Regions from separate parts of the Paenibacillus sp. FSL E2-0190 genome, predicted to be linked through region 1. Evidence: riboswitches for the same ligand, from Rfam matches in the RefSeq annotation. Region 1 holds a riboswitch; each other region holds the start of a gene.
The links. A riboswitch is a leader RNA that binds a small molecule or an ion and turns the genes downstream of it on or off. The one in region 1 is predicted to bind cyclic di-GMP.

Region 1 (4,873 bases):
AGCTTGGTTAGCTCTGTCCAGTATCCCGGATGTGCCAGCTCCAGCTGCCAATAGGCTCCGAGTTGTGCAAATAAGCCCTGCTGATTCATAACCACTTTATTTTCTTCGAGGACATATTTATAGATATCTGATTCATACGGTATACGATTATCTATCGAATTCGCTGCGACAGACATAAACATAGACACCATATTATTAGTTACTTCGCCATATTCCCGTTCACCCATAGCCAAGCGATGCCCAATTTCGTGATTCAGTCCCCAGCCCGGATAGGCTTTATTAAAATCACCTAACATGGTTCCTACTGTTCCAAGTTGGATCCCTGTATGATCTCCCGCTGCATACATCGCACCATAAGGCTGCATCAAGCGAATATTCTCACGAATTAGCTTGGCATCATGAATCTCGCTACTGCCATCCAAGCCATAGAAGGCAAAAATGCTCTTCATCCAGGTGTCATACCCAGTTACGGTGTCCAGCGGGTTATTTCTTTGCGTAATATATTTGTTGTACGCCTCCGTCGCCGTTCCTGTGAATATAACATGATCGCTGGCCATTTCTACCACATCTATGAGTTTACGATCTTGAACATTTGGATGAGCCGCTTTATCTTCGTCTAGTCTTTGTTTGTATGTGATTAAGAAGGTTTTGAATTGTTCTGGATCCGTGGTCTTGGTCATAAAAGGAATCTTTTCTAAACCTTCGAAGCGGATCAATGGCGCTTTCCCTTGTTCCTCTGCTGTATAGGGATTTACGATATAAACGGTGCCGCCCTTAGTCACTTCATGTGCATAATAACTATTCATAGCAAATTCAGGAACGGTTATAATGTTCTTACCTGGACGCAATTGCACACCTCTAGCCCAAACATTCCAAGCGGCCTCTTGTTGAGAAAAGACTAAAGAAGGTAGCTTATCGTTAGAAGCTGCATCCACATAAACGTTGATCGTATCTCCAGGCATTGCAACGAGACCTGTAGGCTGGTTGTTCGTACCAAAACCAATTCTCAGGTTTTCCTGCGCATGCTTTTTCATATCTCCACGTTGTTCCGCCTCAATGATGGTGCCTTCGGTTTGAACTTCACCATTCACTAGCCTCTTAGCTAAATCCAAAGAATCTTTCAGGATTGGATAGAGCGGATGTACTTTTGCCGCTTCTTCTAATTCGTTGATTGCTTCGACGCTATTATAAGCAGGCACAACCGCACTCATCGTTCCATCTGTGAAAATACCATTTACAGCTTCGCTTACTTTATCTTCTGTATAAAATCTAAATTCAGCCGCAAAAGGTCTGTTGATATTAGCTTTTGTGAACTTAAATTTTAATCTTTTAAACTTCGTCGGTTCGAATTTAAATTCCAGAAAGTCATTGGTACTAATCGCGGTTCCGCTAGATACAAGTTGGAAGGTCTCTCCTTTACTCGTCTCTGATGCATAGATTTCAAAAGCCTCTGGGAATCCTTTGCGGTTATCTCTAGCCAAAAAAGCCACTCTGTCCAGCACTTCCGCTTGCGCTAGTTCAAACACGACTTCATTCGTGAAGCTTGCATCATTGTTTTTGTTCGTTTCCCAATGCGTAGTGGGCTGGTCATCCAGCATATATTCAGGCTTCGTACCTGGGTAGCTTCCACCGTTCACCGTTACTTTTGATACGTTTGCATTCGGCATTCTATAAGCTTGGCTATAGGCATTTTCATAGGCTGTTCCATACCCTTTTAGCTTCGAAACCTTGGCTGCCGTTGCCTCTACCTGATGGTTCTTCAAAAGGATCTTTGCATTCTCTATCTCTTCTTTAAACTGCGCATACAGTGGATGTGCCTGCACTTCATTCTCTAAAGCTGTTAATTTCTCTGTCGTATTAAAGGCAGCACTAACTTGGCTCAAGGTATCATCTGTAAATAATTTTTTCATTTTAGCAGAGACACTATCCTCTTTATAAAAAGAAAACTCAGCCGCACTCGCCCAATCTTGGTTCGCTTTTTTGAAGACAAATTTAAGTCTCTTAAAAGCCGTAGGTGCGAACTGAATCTCCACTACATCACCGGTTGAGCCTGTATATTCTCCAGAAGACACGAGCGTAAAATCACCCGCATCGGTAGTGGAGCCGTAGATATCAAATTCTTGAGCAAAACCTTTACCTTTCGCACCGGATTGCCTAGCCGCGTATACCATTCTATTTAATTCAGTGGACTCATTGAAAACAAACACAACCTCATTCGTAAACGTTGAACTATTCGGTTTGCCAGTCTCCCAATGCGTGCTCATATCCCCATCCATAGCCTTAGCTATAGGCGAGCCTGAGTAGTTGCCACCGTTATTTGTGATGGATTTAATATTTGCTGGATTCATTCTAAAAACCTCATTATAGGCATTTAGAGCATCCTTGCCGTACAGCTCAAACGGAATAACCGAGGCGTTGCTTAATAAGTTAACCTTACTTTGCGCCACTGTTTTTGTTACATTTACCTTGCTTGCCTCACTTGCTAAAGCATAACCTGCCTCACTCGAAAAACTGGCCAACATGGCCGCCGATGTAGCGATCGCAATCATTTTCTTCATCTCTTCTTACCCCCAGATGTCATATGAATCTCTCCAGTGCCCAAAAATGGGCACAAAAAAAACTACCCCAAAAGAGTAGCTTGATTGCGTATAAAGTCGCCTAAAAATTAAGACTTAATTTTTATTAAACCTTAACAAGCATAAACGCCTTCGGCGTCCTTATAAGGACGGTAAGCGTTTAAGCGAGAAATATAAGATATTAAGTATAGTTTTATAACTTATACTTTCTTATATTTTAACAAAAAGCGTTACACACTCTTTGGCAGCTGGCTGACAATAGTTATGATAACCTTAGTCCCTATAGCTTTGCGTCCCTACATTTCCATAGGTTTGCCTATGAAGTTTCGAATACATTCAAAGAGTAACATAAGCCTAGATCTGATCGCATGATTAATTGGTATGAAATGAGTATAGGTAATTGCAATTAGTTTTTCTTATGTGATAGATATTATTTATCGACTATCCCGGAAGAGAAGGGCATCCTTTAGGACTGTAGGTCTACTTAACTCCCCGATCCAAACAAACGCCGGAACCAATTCCACACATCGCCCGTGACGGGAATTAATCCGAAACCATGTTCGCCAACTGCGATTACACCATATGCCCATTGTCCGATAGCTATGGCACCCCCAGCGATCCTGCCTATCGCTATCGCACCAAATGCCGTATCCCCTATGGCGATGGCCCCCAACGCTTTTTCCGCGATTGCGATCGCTCCTACAGCCACGCCTGCAATCGCAATCGCTCCCACTGCGAAGCCAAGCCAGCTAAGTGCTATTGCTCCGATCGCTAACCACATTCCCAGTGATATTGCTCCTAAGGATAATACGCCCACGCTTATCGCACCTATGGAAATCAAGCCAACAGCTACATCTCCAATAGCGATTAATCCAACGGCTGTCTTCACACGGGGTTTACCTCCACGGCCATACGCCTGACCTGAGTATCGCCCTAGATTACTGCGAATACTGATGACCGGAAATGAGGGAGAAGGCCATTGATAATCAATCTCTCGTCCATCAAAGCCCCTAGAATCCGCCCAGCGCGTTACAAATTGATGCCATTTCATATCTATCCCGTCCCCCTTTTCAAATTACCTAAATTATACAACCCCGGGGGTTGGCTGTACTCAGACTCTGACCTGAAATTCATCTCATCCTCTGGACGGATATATACTCATTAGGATTACTGTTTGGGAATAGGATCAGGCTTTCCAAATAAATAGCCCTGAAACAACTGATAACCACTCTGCTTAAGCCATTCAAAGTCCTCTCTAAACTCCACACCTTCTGCTAAAGGAACGGATTGGATTTCTAAAGCTTTTTCTAAAAATTGCTTTGCTATTTTCTGTTTGTTCAGATCGCTGGACACACCCTGAACATATTTCATATCCAGCTTCATGTAATGGGGTTTAAGCTCCAATAACATCTCGATCGTGCTGAAGCCCTCACCAACATCATCTAAAGCGTATTCAAATCCCCGGTCCTTGTAATATGTCAAAATAGCTTTCAAATGAGCGAGATCATCCACTTTCTCCGTCTCAACAACTTCAAAGACAAAAAGAGAAGGATCGACGCCTAATTGATTGGCCAGTTCAACGGTTGATCTTAAGCAGAACTCTGGAGCGTAGATCGACGTTGGGATAAAATTAATAAACGTTTTTTTATTTAAGGGTGCAGCATATTTTACAGCCGTCATTCTACATAACCGGTCTAAAGCATATAAACGCCCACGATTCCGTGCCGCCGCAAAAATCTCATTAGGATAGATAAGAGATCCGTCTTCTTTTTTAAATCTGGATAGGAGCTCGTATGCAAAAATCTCTTCCCTTACGTTCACAATCGGTTGGAAGTAGCAAGTAACAAGACCCTTAGTGATAACCTCATCAATCCACTCCATATCAAGTACAGTGGGTAATTCGGATAGAGGTCTCCATGTTTGGTCATCTATACGGAATTCAACCTGCTCCGACTCCATATGGTCATTACAGAAATCCAGAAAATCCCGCACCCCAGCCTCCTTAATTGTAATCACATTTTCTTCCACCTTATGTATCGTATTACTTCTACTCAAGTGATGAATAACCTCAGGTAAAACCCTAAGATTAAGCTCACCATGAGCCTTGATTTCAAAATTCAGATCTCTTACTACACAATGATTACAAGCCACATTCATAACCCCTTTAATAATCGATTCTCTGAATCCCGGAACGGCTCTTCTCAATCGAAATCCGTATACTCCAGTAAATACGCCGGGTCTAACACGGTGATCTGCTGATGTTGAATCTCAATAATCTTTTGTTCTTGCAGATCTTT
Region 2 (4,873 bases), 900 kb from region 1:
GAGGGGAAGATTAAAGATAAGGAATTGCTGGGCACCTGTCGTGAAGCAGTAGATTCTTTTTGGAAAAAGACTATTATTACGTTGGCTAGTTGTATCGGGTTCTTTGTAATTATTCCAGTAATTATTTATAGCTTATCTTTTGTGCCGGGGTTATCTGCATCAGCAGAGGGCTTCACTATAAAAGGTTTGATTGATTCCCAAAAGAATATGTACAACTACCACAGCCAGCTTGTAGCTACACATCCTTTTGCTTCCTCATGGTGGCAATGGCCGTTTATGAAGAGACCGGTCTGGTTCTTTAGCGGCGGTGAAGGTTTGCCGGAAGGTCAGGTCAGCAGTATAGTGACTATGGGGAATCCTCTTATCTGGTGGACGGGTATTTTTGCGATGCTGGCAACGCTGTGGATTACGCTGAAACGTAAAGATAAGAACCTCTACATGATCTGGATCGCCTTCTTCTCGCAATATGTTCCGTGGATGCTTGTCCCAAGAGAAACATTTATTTACCATTATTTTGCTATGGTACCATTTATGATTCTTGGTATTGTATATATAATGAAGTTGCTGGATAGTAAATTCCCTGAGGCCCGTTACGTACAGTATGTCTATGTAGCCGTTGCTTTGCTGCTCTTTATCGCTTTCTACCCGGTACTGTCAGGGATGCAGGTCAGTGGAGATTACGTGAAAGATATGCTGCGTTGGTTCCCAACTTGGGTTTTCTAGGATTTAATAAAAATCTATAAAATAAGTTTATGAATGCAGCGTTATTATGAAGTGTAGATGGATGTAACGCTCCAAAAAGCTTGTAGGAGGAATAAAGGTGAAAGCCAGATATAGTGTGATTGTACCCATGTTCAATGAGGAGCAAGTAATTAGCCATACTTATGAACGTTTGAAAAAAGTAATGGACGAGTGCGGCGATACTTATGAGCTGGTCTTCGTCAATGACGGCAGTCGTGATCGTTCCGCCCAGATGATTCGGGAGATCTGTGAACGAGACGAGCATGTCAAGCTGATTGACTTCTCGCGTAATTTCGGACATCAGGTAGCGATTACAGCTGGCATGGACTATGCCGAAGGTCAAGCGGTTGTTGTTATTGACGCTGATCTTCAGGATCCTCCGGAGGTCATTTTGCAAATGATCGAGAAGTGGAAAGAGGGCTACGACGTTGTATATGCGAAACGCCTGAAGCGCCACGGAGAAACGATGTTCAAAAAGGTCACCGCGAAGCTTTTTTACCGCCTGCTCAGCAGTATGACAAGTGTGGATATTCCTACGGATACAGGCGATTTCCGTCTTATTGACCGTAAGGTATGTGATGTCCTGCGGGGACTTAAAGAAAAGAACCGCTATGTCAGAGGTTTGGTGAGCTGGGTTGGCTTCAAGCAGACTATGGTGGAATATGAACGGGAAGAACGTTTTGCCGGAGAAACCAAATATCCGCTGAAGAAAATGATTCGTTTTGCGTTAGATGGCATCACCTCTTTTTCACATAAGCCGCTTAAGATTGCTACGTATATTGGATTCTTCCTTTCATTCTCTAGCTTTCTCTATTTATTTTTCGTCTTGTTTCAAAAGATATTTTTTACCTCCTGGACGGTTCCGGGCTGGGCTTCCATTGTAGGCGTTAATCTGCTCTTTAACGGTATCGTTCTGATGCTGTTGGGTGTGATTGGGGAGTATATCGGACGGATTTATGACGAGTCTAAAGATAGACCGCTATATATTGTTAGTGAGACTAAAGGCTACCAGAACGAAGAACAACTGGACCGCCGGAAGGACCACAATGATGTTAGATAAGAACTTGCGCGCTGCATTCATACAGTTCCTCAAATTTAATGCCGTAGGTTTGCTCAATACGCTTATTGATTTTGTGATTTTTACATTGTTGAATTCACTAGGGATGGTATACGCATTGGCGCAGGTGATCTCCTATAGTGCAGGCACGGCGAATAGCTTTATTTTGAATAAAAAAGTAACCTTTCGTGATCGCAACCGGGGGAATAAAGAAGGCTTCGACCGCGTGCAGCTGGTCAAGTTTATCGTGCTGAATCTGGTAGTGCTCGGAATATCACTGCTGCTAATGCATCTGTTGACAGACAAACTAGGCATTCAAGTCTTGATCTCCAAGGTGCTGGTTACCTTTATCACGGTGATCATCAATTTCTTTGGAAGTCGTAAATGGGTATTTTAAACATTAATTTCAGGCAGAAGGAGTTGCTATGCTTAAAGGCAAGTAGCTGTTTCTGCTTGATTTGTATATAACCATAGAAACAATATACGGAGGTGAATAACATTGCGTAAATTCTCCTATCTACTCATACTGGCTGGGATACTTATCATGTTATATCCGACAGCTAACGAGTGGTACAACGACAGGCAGCAGGAGAAGTTATTAGAAACGGCTGAACTAAGCACTGCCGATAGTACTCCCCAGCCAGATCTGAAGAGCAGGTATGCTGAAGTTACTCAGCTGTTAGCAGAGGAATCGGTTCTGGATGCCCAGGCACAGCCCCAACCCCAAGAGACAGAAAAGCCTGAACCGGAGATTGCAGTCGGTGGCAAAGTAATCGCACTAATTGAAATCGATAAGATTGATTTGAAGCTGCCTGTATTAGAAGGGGCTACAAAAGCTAATATGAAACATGCTGCAGCCCATATGAAAGAAACGGCACCCCTTGGAGAGATCGGGAATGCTGCAATCGCGGCGCATCGGGCTCGAACTACGGGTCGTTTGTTTAACAGATTGAATGAGGTTGTTGTGGGGGATGTTATCACGGTAAAGACTAGTGATCAGGTGTTTAACTATGAGGTGTATGATATTTCTGTTGTAGATCCGAGTGATGTCTCCGTTCTTGACGGGAATGACAAGGATAAGATTCTTACTCTGATTACATGTGATCCGCTAGTGAATCCAACGCATCGGCTGATTGTTCATGCCAAATTAACAAAAGGAGAATAGTGAATGACAAGAAAACACAAATACCGGGAGATATTTATAAAATAATGGGTAATCTAGTAAATTAGGTCTTGTTCACACCTATAAATATGATAGTATTATACTATGAAAGCTAAACACGATAACGGCAAACCTTCCGAAAGGTAGGGACGCAAAGCTAAAGGGCCTTTTCCCAAAAGGATGGCAGCCAGCTACCGAATGAAGAGGCTTTTTTTGTTTGTTTCAAATGGATTCTATCAATTATATCTAGTAAAGCTAGAACAGATAGAGCTTATACGATAACGGCAAACCTATCGAAAGGTAGGGACGCAAAGCTAAAGGGCCTTCCCGAAAGGATGGCAGCCAGCTACCGAAAGGAGTTTTATCCGTGAAAAAGGTTTATTTTATGCTGGTGGCGTTGTTCGTCCTAATGACTTCAGTTCCGGTAAGTACAGCTCAAGCTGCAAGTGCAGATGCCAGCTGGTTGATTACATCCAAAGTGGCCCAAGGTGTTATTGGTATTAACTATGATATTCCGAAAGATAAAAGAATCAAACTCATGATCACCAAAGATAACAGCAGCTATACATATAACTTGTATGCTTCTGGACAAGCTGAGGACTTCCCTTTGCAACAAGGAAATGGGACTTATAAGGTTTCTGTTCTGGAGAACACAACCGGCAATAAATACAAAGCATTATATTCCGAAGTAGTAGACGTAACCATGAGTGACTCGAATTCCGTATATTTGGGCTCCGTACAGAATGTGAAATGGAGTTCTTCTGATAAAGCGATTGTCAAAGCTAAACAATTAGTACAAGGCAAAACAACAGACGAAGAGAAAGTTAAAGCGATCTATAACTATGTAGTTGCGAATGTACAATATGATTACTCTCTTGCTAATAGTGTAACTACTGATTATATTCCAAGCATCGATAAGACATTGACTACTAAAAAAGGGATTTGCTATGATTACGCTTCTCTTTTTGCCGCAATGCTGCGGAGTGTAGATGTTCCTGCTAAGTTGGTAATGGGGAATACAAGCTACGTTACGCAATATCATGCATGGAACGAAGTGTTGCTTAATGGGAAGTGGGTTACCATTGATACTACAGTGGATGCAGGACTTGCAAAGAGTGATAAGAAAACCGATTTAATTAAAGCCTCAACCAAATATACTGCGGCAAAATACTATTAAGTTCGTCGCTAGAAACATAACTCTATTAAATAAACAACTGGCTTAATTATTAAGCCAGTTGTTTATTTTTATATTAGGGGTTGCTTTTCTATTAATAGTTGGGGTATTATAGGTAAGCGTTGTTAGACAGCGTACAGGCGATATAGACGAGGCTGATAAAAAGCTTCGAAAAATAAAGCTTGCATTTCTGAAAACAACATGATATATTATAAGAGTTGCTGCTGAGACATTAAACGGCGCCAACGAGAACTTGATCTTTGAAAACTGAACAACGAGTGAGTAGGAAATCACGCAAGTGAAATCCAAAATTAGAGAATTAATTTTCTCGTCAGATGTTTCAAAATGAGCATATCGCTCTTTTCAATACTAATTGGAGAGTTTGATCCTGGCTCAGGACGAACGCTGGCGGCGTGCCTAATACATGCAAGTCGAGCGGAGTCACTTTGAAAGCTTGCTTTCAAAGTGACTTAGCGGCGGACGGGTGAGTAACACGTAGGCAACCTGCCCTTCAGACTGGGATAACTACCGGAAACGGTAGCTAATACCGGATAATTTCTTTTTTCTCCTGAGAGAAGAATGAAAGACGGAGCAATCTGTCACTGAGGGATGGGCCTGCGGCGCATTAGCTAGTTGGTGGGGTAACGGCCCACCAAGGCGACGATGCGTAGCCGACCTGAGAGGGTGAACGGCCACACTGGGACTGAGACACGGCCCAGACTCCTACGGGAGGCAGCAG
Region 3 (4,873 bases), 600 kb from region 1:
CTTTCTTCGGATATGAGATCAAAACCGTACTCTCAGGATCGATGGAACCAGGAATTCAGACAGGCTCAATTGTCGCATTAAAACCCGGAGGGGATATGAATCGTTTCAAACCAGGCGATGTCATCACCTTTAGGAATGAAGATAATCTGCTCATTACTCACCGGATTGTAGAAGCGACCGTCAATAACGCTACTGGTGAAGCTGTTTATCGCACTAAAGGCGATAACAACGACGCGCCCGACATGAACCCTACCAGTTCTGTGAATGTTGTAGCTCAGTATACCGGGGTCACTGTACCCTATGTCGGTTACGCTATGAATTTCGCGGTTTCCAAAGCTGGAAGTGTAGTCCTCATGATCGTGCCTGGCTTGATGCTTCTGCTCTATGCTCTGTATACCTCTTGGAAGGCTGTAGCTGCATTAGAAAAGAAAAATGCTGCCCTACTGCCAGCCTCACCGCCCCCAACAGAAACACAGCCCTAAGTTGATTGTCCACTTCCGCTTACGAACCGGAAGATACAATATATAAATTTTATAAAAAATTCAAACACAAATTTGAGGAGGAATTTTATTATGGGTATCAAGAAAACATTGGGTCTTGGCGTAGCATCTGCAGCACTGGGTTTATCATTAATCGGCGGAGGAACCTTCGCATACTTTAGCGACACTGCGCAAAGCACAGCTACATTCGCAGCGGGCACGCTCGATCTGAACTCCGACCCTTCTGTCATCGTTAATATTCCTAACCTGAAACCAGGTGATACGGTAACTAAATCCTTCAAATTGAAAAACGATGGTTCGCTCGATATCGGATCTATTATTCTGAATACATCGACTCAAATCACGGATGCTAAAGGAGATAACTACCTGGATTTAGCCGAGTTCATTAAAGTTAAATTCCTTAGAAATAATGATAAAGGAGTACCTATCGTCTCTCCTGAAAATGTAGTTTATGAGACTACACTTGCTGCTTTAAAAAGTCAGCATCCGGATCTCGTAAAAAATACAGGTTGGGATCAACTCTTTACCGAAGCATCCGGTATTAAAGCCGGTACCAACGACAGCTTCTCCGTCCAATTCGAATTTGTGGAAAATAACCAAGATCAAAATATTTTCCAAGGCGATAGCTTAACACTGACTTGGGATTTCGTAGCTAAACAAGGTGCGAAAAAAGACTACTAAGATCAATAAAGTAATTTAATAAAATACTCGAAGAGCAGCAGATCCTGAATCCGGCCACGGATAAGCAGATTGCTGCTCTTCTCTTTACAATAAACTTTGTCCGATTTATTGATATTTGCTATACTAATAACAAAAATTACGGAGGGGCGTCAGCATAGTGCCACAGAATATGGGCCAACGTATCCAGCAGCTCCGCCTAGACAAGGGTTTCTCCCTATCTGAGCTTGCGGACAGAGCAGATGTGGCTAAGTCGTATCTTAGCAACGTGGAGAGAAACATCCAATCCAATCCATCCATCCAGTTTATCGAAAAAATCGCTGACGCGCTTCAGGTATCCATTCATGCCCTACTCTATGGAGAACCCAATGATGCAGAGGAATCACATTTAGATTCGGAATGGTTCCGATTGGTGCAGGAAGCTATGGACTCAGGCATTAGCAAACGCGAATTCAAAGAATTTCTGGACTATCAGAAATGGAAGCTCGATCAAAAGGATTAATACTTCCTACTAATCTGGTACGATCCTCTCTTCTACTAAATCATATCGAAAAAGGACACAGCGAAGAACCGCTGTGCCCTTTTTCGATATGTAACCCCTCTAATGTATTACTGCACGATCTGCACAGTTTTCTCATGAAAGAACTGGCGGATTTCATCTGCCTTAATGCCAGCCTTCTTAGCTGCTAATAATAAATGTACCCACTCTTGATCCAGATCAATAAACTGCTGTTCTCTGTTGCTACCCTGGTTGGACTTTTCCAAAAAATCTCCCCCTAAGATTTTACGTCCCCAGGCAATCCGGCTGTCATAGTATCTCTACCTTAGACCCGCGACTTTGTGCCCCTGCCTTTCGGCAAGTTTACCTTTTACTGGACCCTTTTCACGAAAGGATCTGCTTAAAAAACTATAAAATTACTATCTGCAATAACATTATACAAAAAGAAAGCGGAAAAGTGTGTCGATTCCTGGTTACTTTCTATTTTAAAAACGAAAAATAAAAGATTTTTTTTCAAAGATCTTGTCCGATTATCACGATACTCGTCCGTTACATAAAATAAATTGTACTAGCAAAATAAATATTTACTGACCTAATAGTTAAAAATAAGGATAATAGAATCATTTTAATAGGCCTTTAGAATGGGTAATGAGAAGAAACACCCTTCTTTTCATTAGAACAAGCTAACCCATACCATTTTGCGAACGTATTGGACGAAAGAATGAATTGATTACAGTGGCCGAAAGTAGCACAATAAGATGAGAAATGAAACCGCAATCATCACAGCTCCAGTAAGCGTTGACACAAAATGTCACGTATGGAGTTCATCCGTTAAGGAGGATGTATTCATGGCAGCCAAAGAGCCCTATAACGAATCCATTTGGAGTAAGTATTACGGACCCAATTTAGGCTACATTCAAGAAAGATATGAACAGTTTGTGAAAGATCCCTCCACCGTAGAAAATAATTATCGCGAGCTTTTTACAAATTCGGGACCTCCTCCCCTAACTCCGGATAGCGAACCGGCTCCTCAGCCGCGCATCTCGGGAGACACCGAATGGCTTAGAAAAGCAGTAAGAGCTTCCAAGCTAATCGCCAATATTCGTATATATGGCCATATGGCCGCTGAAATTGATCCGCTGGTACGCGATCAGAATCCCATGGCAAAATATCTTGAGCTTGAAACCTATGGGCTGACCCGCGAAGACCTGATCGCACTGCCTGCCACGCTTATATGGGAAAATGCGCCGAATGATGTGCATACCGGATGGGATGCCGTGCAACGTATGCGTCAGGCATACACCAAGACTATCGCCTATGAATTCGGGCATGTGCATGAAGAAAAAGAACTGCAATGGCTAAATAGACAGGCAGAATCCACCAGCTCACCAGCACCCCTAAATAATACAGAACGCAAAGAGCTCCTGAACCGCCTGATTCAGGTAGAGCAATTTGAAACCTTCCTCCACAAGACTTTTGTAGGTCAGAAGCGTTTCAGTCTTGAAGGCAATGATGCTCTTGTGCCGATGTTAGATGAAATCGTACGTGCTGCTGCACATGACGGTGCGGAGCATATTTTGATGGGCATGGCGCATCGCGGCCGCCTCAACGTTCTTGCACATATTTTGGGCAAACCTTATGATATCATATTTTCAGAGTTTCATCATTCTCCGAACAAGGAGCTTTTCCCTTCCGAAGGCTCCACAGGCATTAACTATGGTTGGACAGGTGATGTGAAATACCATCTCGGTGCAGACCGTGCTGTCCGTGAAGGAGAAACGGTACGCACAAGAATAACACTAGCGAATAACCCAAGTCACTTGGAATTCGTCAATCCTGTCGTGGAAGGTTTCACTCGTGCCGCACAAGAAGATCGGAGCACTGCAGGACTGCCGAAGATTGATACCAGTAAAGCTATGGCGGTGCTGATGCATGGCGATGCTGCTTTTCCAGGTGAAGGCATTGTTGCAGAAACGCTTAATATCGGCAAACTTCAAGGTTATCAAAATGGTGGGACGATCCATATCATTGTTAATAACCGAATTGGTTTTACGACTGAAAGTGAAGATTCCCGTTCTACGCATTATGCGAGTGACATCGCCAAAGGGTATGAAATCCCAATAGTCCATGTCAACGCTGATGACCCAGAGGCCTGCGTAGCAGCTGTACGTTTAGCTAGCGCATACCGCCATCAATTCAAAAAAGATTTCGTAATTGATCTCATCGGCTACCGCCGTCATGGTCACAACGAAATGGATGATCCTGAAACCACACAACCTATTGTCTACGGCAAGGTTCGCAATCATCCAACCGTCTACAAGGTTTATGCAGAGAGACTGAAAAACGAAAAGGTTCTTACCGCCGAAGACGTACAAAAGATGAATGCTGAGGCAGAAAGCGTATTGCAGCGTGCGTACGATACTATGAAGGAAGGCAATCATAAGAAAAAAGAACCCAAAGCCTTCATTCCTCTACAAACGGACCGCGCAGCGGCAAACACTACAGCGGTATCCATCTCCAGCCTGCAGGAGATCAATCGTGAACTGTTGACGGTTCCTGCTGGATTCCAGGTTTATCCGAAGCTGGAGCGCATTTTACAACGTCGTAAAGATGCACTGAATGAGGGTGAAAAGGTCGACTGGGCACTAGCTGAAACATTAGCCTTCGCTACCATTCTGAAAAATGGAACGCCCATCCGACTGAGCGGTCAAGATGCCCAGCGCGGAACCTTCGCACATCGCCATCTGGTGCTGCACGACAGTAAAACAGGAGATTTATTCTCTCCGCTGCATCAGCTAAGCGATTCCCGTGCCTCCTTTGGCGTATACAACAGTCCATTGTCAGAGGCATCAGTATTAGGCTTTGAATATGGTTATAATGTGTTTGCACCGGAAACCTTCGTAATCTGGGAAGCACAGTATGGTGATTTCGCCAATGCGGGTCAGGTTATTTTTGACCAGTTCATTGCCGCTGGACGCGCCAAATGGACACAGCGCAGCAATCTCGTCATCATGCTGCCGCATGGCTACGAAGGACAGGGACCTGAGCACTCCAGCGGTAGGCTGGAACGGTTCTTGCAGCTATCCGCTGAGGAGAACTGGACGGTCGCTAACCTGACTACCGCTTCGCAATATTTCCATCTGCTGCGGCGCCAAGCAGCGTTATGCGGGCAGGAAGATGCTAGACCGCTAGTCAT

Region 2: another riboswitch for cyclic di-GMP. It lies ahead of NST25_RS03210 (transglutaminase-like domain-containing protein); the one in region 1 lies ahead of NST25_RS30080 (NPCBM/NEW2 domain-containing protein).
Region 3: another riboswitch for cyclic di-GMP. It lies ahead of NST25_RS01890 (anti-repressor SinI family protein); the one in region 1 lies ahead of NST25_RS30080 (NPCBM/NEW2 domain-containing protein).

The regions. Positions count from the first base shown of each region.
Region 1 covers NZ_CP150306.1:6,845,736-6,850,608, forward strand. The annotation lists gene NST25_RS30080 (NPCBM/NEW2 domain-containing protein) at 1-2,558, opposite strand, end outside; cyclic di-GMP riboswitch class I at 2,817-2,903, opposite strand; gene NST25_RS30085 (hypothetical protein) at 3,061-3,627, opposite strand; gene NST25_RS30090 (EAL domain-containing protein) at 3,744-4,781, opposite strand; gene NST25_RS30095 (helix-turn-helix domain-containing protein) at 4,778-4,873, opposite strand, start outside.
Region 2 covers NZ_CP150306.1:733,983-738,855, forward strand. The annotation lists gene NST25_RS03190 (phospholipid carrier-dependent glycosyltransferase) at 1-723, shown strand, start outside; gene NST25_RS03195 (glycosyltransferase family 2 protein) at 821-1,801, shown strand; gene NST25_RS03200 (GtrA family protein) at 1,788-2,195, shown strand; gene NST25_RS03205 (class D sortase) at 2,298-2,963, shown strand; cyclic di-GMP riboswitch class I at 3,077-3,159, shown strand; cyclic di-GMP riboswitch class I at 3,234-3,314, shown strand; gene NST25_RS03210 (transglutaminase-like domain-containing protein) at 3,328-4,137, shown strand; rRNA gene NST25_RS03215 (16S ribosomal RNA) at 4,505-4,873, shown strand, end outside.
Region 3 covers NZ_CP150306.1:430,573-435,445, reverse strand. The annotation lists gene NST25_RS01905 (signal peptidase I) at 1-482, shown strand, start outside; gene NST25_RS01900 (TasA family protein) at 573-1,181, shown strand; gene NST25_RS01895 (helix-turn-helix domain-containing protein) at 1,351-1,680, shown strand; gene NST25_RS01890 (anti-repressor SinI family protein) at 1,788-1,943, opposite strand; cyclic di-GMP riboswitch class I at 1,971-2,055, opposite strand; gene NST25_RS01885 (2-oxoglutarate dehydrogenase E1 component) at 2,526-4,873, shown strand, end outside.